2 regions of the Streptomyces sp. BR1 genome follow, and region 1 is predicted to be linked to the other one. Evidence: predicted binding sites of a transcription regulator. Region 1 holds the regulator's gene; the other holds the start of a gene.

Evidence for each region. Region 1 encodes HspR, which represses chaperone genes until heat shock. Its sites were predicted from a motif close to TTGAGNNNNNNNNNCTCAA; they were not measured.
Region 2: lon (endopeptidase La) is a predicted target of HspR. The motif match lies at 1,516-1,534, and genes of this name have one in related genera.

What each region holds. Positions count from the first base shown of each region.
Region 1 is NZ_CM126252.1:3,748,268-3,751,675, reverse strand. It holds gene ACT1U9_RS16335 (hypothetical protein) at 1-147, shown strand, start outside; gene ACT1U9_RS16330 (hypothetical protein) at 176-430, shown strand; gene ACT1U9_RS16325 (peroxidase family protein) at 488-1,957, shown strand; gene ACT1U9_RS16320 (heat shock protein transcriptional repressor HspR) at 2,029-2,475, opposite strand; gene dnaJ (molecular chaperone DnaJ) at 2,478-3,408, opposite strand, start outside.
Region 2 is NZ_CM126252.1:2,228,700-2,232,107, forward strand. It holds gene lon (endopeptidase La) at 1-1,493, opposite strand, end outside; gene ACT1U9_RS09295 (GNAT family N-acetyltransferase) at 1,659-2,324, shown strand; gene ACT1U9_RS09300 (hypothetical protein) at 2,321-2,836, shown strand; gene ACT1U9_RS09305 (rhomboid-like protein) at 2,795-3,408, opposite strand, start outside.

The DNA.
Region 1 (3,408 bases):
GGGCTCGGCCTGGGGGAAGGCTGCGCCTCGGTGTGTACGTCGACGACAACGCCGAGGCACTGGAAGCGGCGCTGCTGCGCCACTACGGCGTCGACCTCCTGGACTGGTACCGGGGCAGCCTCTCGTCGCGCCGCCTCGCCGTCCTGATCAGGCACCTACCGAGGGAGGCATCGTGGTGAGCAGCGGCCAGGCCGAAGGAGTGGCCATCGAACTGGAACGGCTGCGGCGCGCGGTGGAGGTCGGATTCGCCACCACCCGGGGCGACTTGGCGCTGCTGCTCCAGCGTGCCGACCAGACCGACAAGACCCTGGGCGAACACGACGACCGGCTCGACGCCCTGGAGCGCGGCCGCTGGCCGCTGCCCGCGATCGCCGCGCTCACGTCGTGCGCCGCACTCGCGGTGAGCATCTGGCAGGGAACGGGCCACTGAGTACATCGCGTAACCCGTAACACCCGTACCAACCCACCCACTTGAGGAGATGCACCCATGTCCGCGTCCCACGGCACCACCCCCTGCGGTCGCGCCAACCCCAGCGCGACCAGCGGCGACTTCGGCCGGATGTTCCCGAATCCGGCGCCGCGCAAGGCGACCGGTCTGCCGCTGGCGCTGAAGTACGGCGCGCCGGGAGGTATCGCCGACGGCGGGCCGACCTCCGACGGCCAGCTCTCCCCGGAGATCCCGGCGGGGTTCACCTTCCTCGGCCAGTTCATCGACCACGATCTGACCCTGGACGTACTGTCCGTGCTCGGCGGGCGCTTCGAGCCCGGCGACATCACCGACTTCCGCACCCCGCGCCTGGACATGGACTCCGTGTACGGCGGCGGCCCGGTCGTCAGCCGTCATCTCTACGACGGCTCGCCGCAGGGGAAGTTGGCGATCAACCCCAACGGCGTGGACTTCGCCCGTATCGACAGCGACGTGGCTCGTATCGGGGATCCGCGCAACGACGAGAACATGCTGCTCGCGCAGTTGCACCTACAGATGATCAAGTTCCACAACCACGTCACGGATCTGCTCGCCCAGGGCACGATCACCGACGCCTTCGGGCGCCGCCTGCCGCCCAAGCCCGCCGACGAGCCGCCGACCCAGCAGCCGGGCGCGACCCTGGACCAGCTGCTCGACGTCGACAACTACTACGAGGCCCTGTACGCCTCTGCGCGGCAGCTGGTGCAGTGGCACTACCAGTGGATCATCCTGCACGAGTTCCTGCCGAACTTCGTGGACCCGGCGATCCTGCGCGACATCGTCGACAACGGGCCGCGCTTCTTCGATCCCGGCGAGAAGCCGTTCATGCCGATCGAGTTCTCGGCGGCGGGCTTCCGCGCCTTCCACTCCACGATCCGCTCCACCTACCGCATCAACGAGAAGTTCTCCGGCAAGCTCTTCCCCGACAACCCGGACGCGCCCGCGCTCCCGCGCACCGATCTGCGCGGCGGGCCGGTGCTGCCCGAGCACGCGATCGACTGGCGGTTCTTCTTCGACGTGTCGCGCTCGTTCCGGCCGCAGACCACTCGCCGTATCCAGGGTTCGATCAACACGCAGCTGCTCGATCTGCCGGTGAGCGCGGTGCCGGGCGCGAAGCCGGGTGCGCTGGCCCGCCCGGTGGCCTCGCTCGCGGTACGGAACCTGCTGCGCAGCGAGGCGCTCGGACTGCCGTCCGGCCAGGACATCGCGCGCGCCATCGGCGATGTGCCGCTGAGCGACGCCGAGTTGGGCACCGGCGAGCCCATGTACCTCTGGTACTACATCCTCAGGGAGGCCGAAGTCCGCAACCGGGGACGCCACTTCGGCCCGGTCGGCAGCCGGATCATCGGCGAGACGCTCGTCGCTCTGCTGCGGGCCACCCCGTCCTCGTACCACCAGGTCTACCCCACCTGGCAGCCCACGCTCGGCGAGACGCCCGGCCGGTTCGAGATGGCCGACCTGCTGTATCTGGCAGGCGCGCTCAAGGACTGACAGCCGTACGAGAACAGCGGCCCGCTCCCTTTTCAGGGTGCGGGCCGCTGTGTCGTTTCTGCGTACTGGCGTTACTCCGACGGCCGCTTGGGCCGCCAGACCACCAGCGCGCTGGTCTGCTGCACATCCTGGTACGGGACCAGATCGCGCCGGTACGACGCGTGGACCTGGGCCTCGCGCTGCCGCATCGCGGCCGCCGCCCCGTCCACCGCCGCCGAGAGCTCGGCGACGCGCTGCTGGAGCGCGGCCACCTGGTTCTCCAGCTCGATGATGCGCTTGATGCCGGCCAGGTTGATGCCCTCGTCCTGCGACAACTGCTGCACCGTACGCAGCAGTTCGATGTCACGGGCCGAGTAGCGCCGCCCGCGCCCGGCCGTGCGGTCGGGCGAGACCAGGCCGAGGCGGTCGTACTGTCGCAGGGTCTGCGGGTGCAGACCGGAGAGCTGAGCGGCGACCGAGATGACGTACACCGGCGATTCGTCGGTCAGTTCGTACGGATTGCGTCGTCGGCCGTCCATGCTCATGCTCCCTTCGCGGCCTGGAACAGTTCTGCCCGCGGATCGTCGTCCGCAGTCGCCTCACGGAACGCTTCCAGTGCCTCGCGCGCCTTGCCGTCGACATCCTTGGGCACCACGACCTCCACGGTGACCAGGAGATCGCCGCGCGAGCCGTCCTTGCGGACCGCGCCCTTGCCGCGCGCCCGCATCGTACGGCCGTTGGGCGTCCCGGCGGGCAGCTTCAGCGTGACCGGGGGCCCGCCGAGGGTGGGCACCTTCACCTCGCCGCCGAGCGCCGCCTCCGCGAAGGTGACGGGCACGGTGATGGTGAGGTTGTCGTCGCGGCGGCCGAAGACCGGGTGGCTGTCGACGTGCACGACCACATACAGGTCGCCCGCCGGACCTCCGCGCTCGCCCGCCGCGCCCTTGCCGCGCAGCCGGATCCGCTGGCCGTCGAAGACGCCCGCCGGGATCCTGACCTGCATGGTCCGGGACGACTTGGCCCGGCCGCTGCCCTTGCAGACGTCGCACGGGTTCTCCGCGATCAGGCCGCGGCCCTTGCAGTCCACGCACGGGTCGGTGAGCGAGAAGCCGCCGCCGGTGCCGCGCGAGACCTGGCCGGTGCCGACGCACGTCGGGCACACCCGGGGCGTGCCGTTCTTGTCGCCGGTGCCCGAACACGCCTTGCACGGGGCCTGGCTGGAGAGCCGGATCGGGACCGTGGCCCCGTCGACCGCCTCGGTGAAGCTGAGCGTCACCTCGGACTCCAGGTCCTGGCCGCGCCGGGGCTGGGTCCGGGTGCCGGTGGTGCCGCCCCGGTTGAACAGACCGCCGAACACGTCGCCGAGCCCGCCGCCGAAGCCGCCGGCGCCGCCACCGCCGCCCCCGGCCTGGGTGCCCCCGAAGAGGTCGCCCAGGTCGAAGTTGAAGGTGCCGCCGCCCGCGCCCGGACCG
Region 2 (3,408 bases), 1.5 Mb from region 1:
ATCCGGTCCAGCAGCGCCTCCGGGATGGCCTCCAGGACGTTGGCGGTGGCCAGGAAGACGACGTCGCTGAGGTCGAGCTCGACCTCCAGGTAGTGGTCGCGGAACGTGTGGTTCTGCGCCGGGTCGAGGACTTCGAGCAGGGCCGCGGCCGGGTCGCCCCGGAAGTCGGAGCCGATCTTGTCGATCTCGTCGAGCAGCACCACCGGGTTCATCGACCCGGCCTCCTTGATCGCCCGCACGATACGGCCGGGCAGCGCGCCCACGTACGTACGACGGTGGCCTCGGACCTCCGCCTCGTCGCGGACGCCGCCGAGGGCGACGCGGACGAACTTGCGGCCCATCGCGTGCGCCACGCTCTCGGCGACGCTCGTCTTGCCGACGCCGGGCGGGCCCACCAGCGCGAGCACCGCGCCCCCGCGCCTGCCGCCCACCACGCCGAGGCCGCGCTCGGCCCGCCGCTTGCGGACCGCCAGGTACTCGGTGATGCGCTCCTTCACGTCCTTCAGGCCCGCGTGCTCGGCGTCCAGGACCGCGCGGGCGCCCTTGATGTCGTAGACGTCCTCGGTCCGCTCGTTCCACGGCAGTTCGAGGACGGTGTCCAGCCAGGTGCGGATCCAGGAGCCCTCCGGGGACTGGTCGCTGGAGCGCTCCAGCTTGTCGACCTCCTTGAGGGCGGCCTCGCGCACCTTCTCGGGCAGGTCGGCGGCCTCCACGCGGGCGCGGTAGTCGTCGGACTCCTCGCCCTCCGCCTCTCCGTTGAGCTCGCGCAGCTCCTTGCGCACGGCGTCCAGCTGGCGGCGGAGCAGGAACTCGCGCTGCTGCTTGTCGACGCCTTCCTGCACGTCCTTGGCGATGGACTCGGCGACGTCCTGCTCGGCCAGGTGCTCGCGCAGCTGCTCGGTGGCGAGCTTGAGGCGGGCGACCGGGTCGGCGGTCTCCAGGAGCTCGACCTTCTGGGCGGTGGTGAGGAACGGCGAGTAGCCGGAGTTGTCGGCGAGCGCGGAGACGTCCTCGATCTGCTGGACGCGGTCCACGATCTGCCAGGCACCGCGCTTCTTCAGCCAGTCGGTGGCGAGCGCCTTGTACTCCTTCACCAGCTCGGCGACCTGGCCGGGCAGGGGTTCGGGGGCGCTCTCGTCGATCGAGATGCCCTCGACCCACAGGGCCGCGCCGGGGCCGGTGGTCCCCGCGCCGATCCGTACCCGGCCCCGGCCGCGGATCAGGGCGCCGGGGTCGCCGTCGGAGAGGCGCCCCACCTGCTCCACGGTGCCGAGTACGCCGGTGGACGCGTAGGCCCCGTCGACGCGCGGGACGAGCAGCACCCTGGGCTTGCCGGCGGCGGTGCCCTCGGCCCGTACGGCCGCCTGGGCGGCCTCGACGGCGGCCCGCACCTCGGTGTCGGACAGGTCCAGGGGCACCACCATCCCGGGCAGCACGACCTCGTCGTCGAGCGGCAGCACAGGCAGGGTGAGCGGTGCGGACGAGTGAGCCATGATCTCCCCTTCGGCAGTCAAGTTGAGCTATGCCGACTCAATGCATGTGAGCCCATGAATGTTCCCCAACGGGTGTTCGCTGTGAGCGATCGTCACTTGTAATAGCCAATATGACTCAGCAACTATTACCCACACATCAGCGTCAAAGCCATCGGAGGGGAACCCATGGAGTCGGAGTCGGTACCGGACGTCGTCGCGGCCTGGATCAAGGGCTGGGTCGTCTCGCGCGGCGCGGCCGAGCCGGTCGCCGAGCCCTGGGGCTGGACCATCGACGTCGGCCAGAGCAAGCACGTCTCCCGGCACGTGGTGCCCGAGCCCGACGAGCCGACCGTCCGCAAGCTGGTCGGGGCGACGACCGCGCCCGGCACCTGGCTGAAGCTGTTCGCGGACGACGACACGGTCCGGCCGTGGCTCGGCCCGGGCTGGCACTACGACCAGCCCGGCTACCTGATGACGCTGCCGCTGGCCGAGAGGGCCCGTACGAAGGTCCCCGGCGGCTACACGCTGACCAGTTGGACCACCGGTGGAGTGCTGCGCGTGCTCGTACGCACCGACGCGGGGCACTTCGCCGCGCGCGGCCAGATCGCCCCGACCGGCGCGACCGCCGTCGCCGACCAGATCGAGACGGCGCCGGAGCACCAGCGCCGGGGCCTGGGCAGCCTGGTCATGCGCACGCTGCAGAACGCGGCCCTGGAGGCGGGCGCCACCACCGCCGTCCTCGTCGGGACCCCGGAGGGGCAGGCGCTCTACAGCGCGCTCGGCTGGAAGACGCGCTCACCCATGGCGAGTCTGTACTTCGATCCGTCGGATCCGGCATCCTCTGGGGCATGAGCTCCAAGGTCACGCACCGGACGACCACCGGCCTGCTGCTGCTCACCGCGCTGTTCGCGGCGGCGGGCTGCGGCTCCTCCAGCTCGTCGGCCGACAGCGGCGCCCCGCCGTCGCGGACCACACCGCCCCCGGCCGTCTCGCCGTCCGCGTCGGCGCCCACGTCCTCGAAGCCGCCGACCCACGACGGGCAGCTGTTGAAGCTGGTGGTGAGCGGCGGCTTCGTGGGCCGCCACGACGAGCTCGTCGTCAGCGCGGACGGCAGCTACACCTCGACCAAGCGGGACGGGAAGACGGTCGAGGGCCGCCTCACCCCCGCCGAACTCGCGGGGCTGCACAAGGCCCTGACGGCCGCCGACTTCCCGCATCTGCCGCCGCGCCCGACCGGGAAGCCGGTCGCCGACGGGCTGATGTACCAGTTCACGTACGAGGGACATGTCGTCCTCGCCGACGAGATCCATCAGCCGCAGGCGCTACGGGACGTACGGGCCCATCTGCCCGTCGGGTACCGCTGACGGCACCGGGACCCCGGCCCTGCGGGCGTCCTCGCGGCGCAGGAACGGCCAGCACACGACGCCCACGAGCAGCGCCAGCGGATGGCCCCAACTGGCCAGCGGATCCACCATGTCGAAGAGGTCCTGCGTGATCAGCACCACGACCACACCGAGCAGCGGCCAGCGCAGGACCGGCGCCAGCAGCCCGGCCAGCGCGCCCACGCTCGCCATCAGGCCGAAGCTGATGCCGTAGTCGAGGCGGTGCAGCGAGGAGTCCGGCAGCTGACCGGCCATCACCGAGACGCCCACCGGCACCTCGGTGGCGAGCGTCGCCACCACATGCCCGAGCAGGAAGACCCCGGCCGCGCGCAGCCCGCCGACGCGGCGTTCGAGCGCGGTGAGGATGAAGACGAAGCCGACGGCCCACGGCGAGGAGATCCCGCCCGCGATCCACAGCGCGCTGGCGAGCAGCACAAGGACGGGCGTACGGGTGAGGTGCTGCACATCGGTGCTGGAGCCCTCGACGAGCGTACGGACGGTGTCGGGGTCGCCGAACTCCGCGTACAGCGACGTGGAGAGCAGCAGCAACGTAT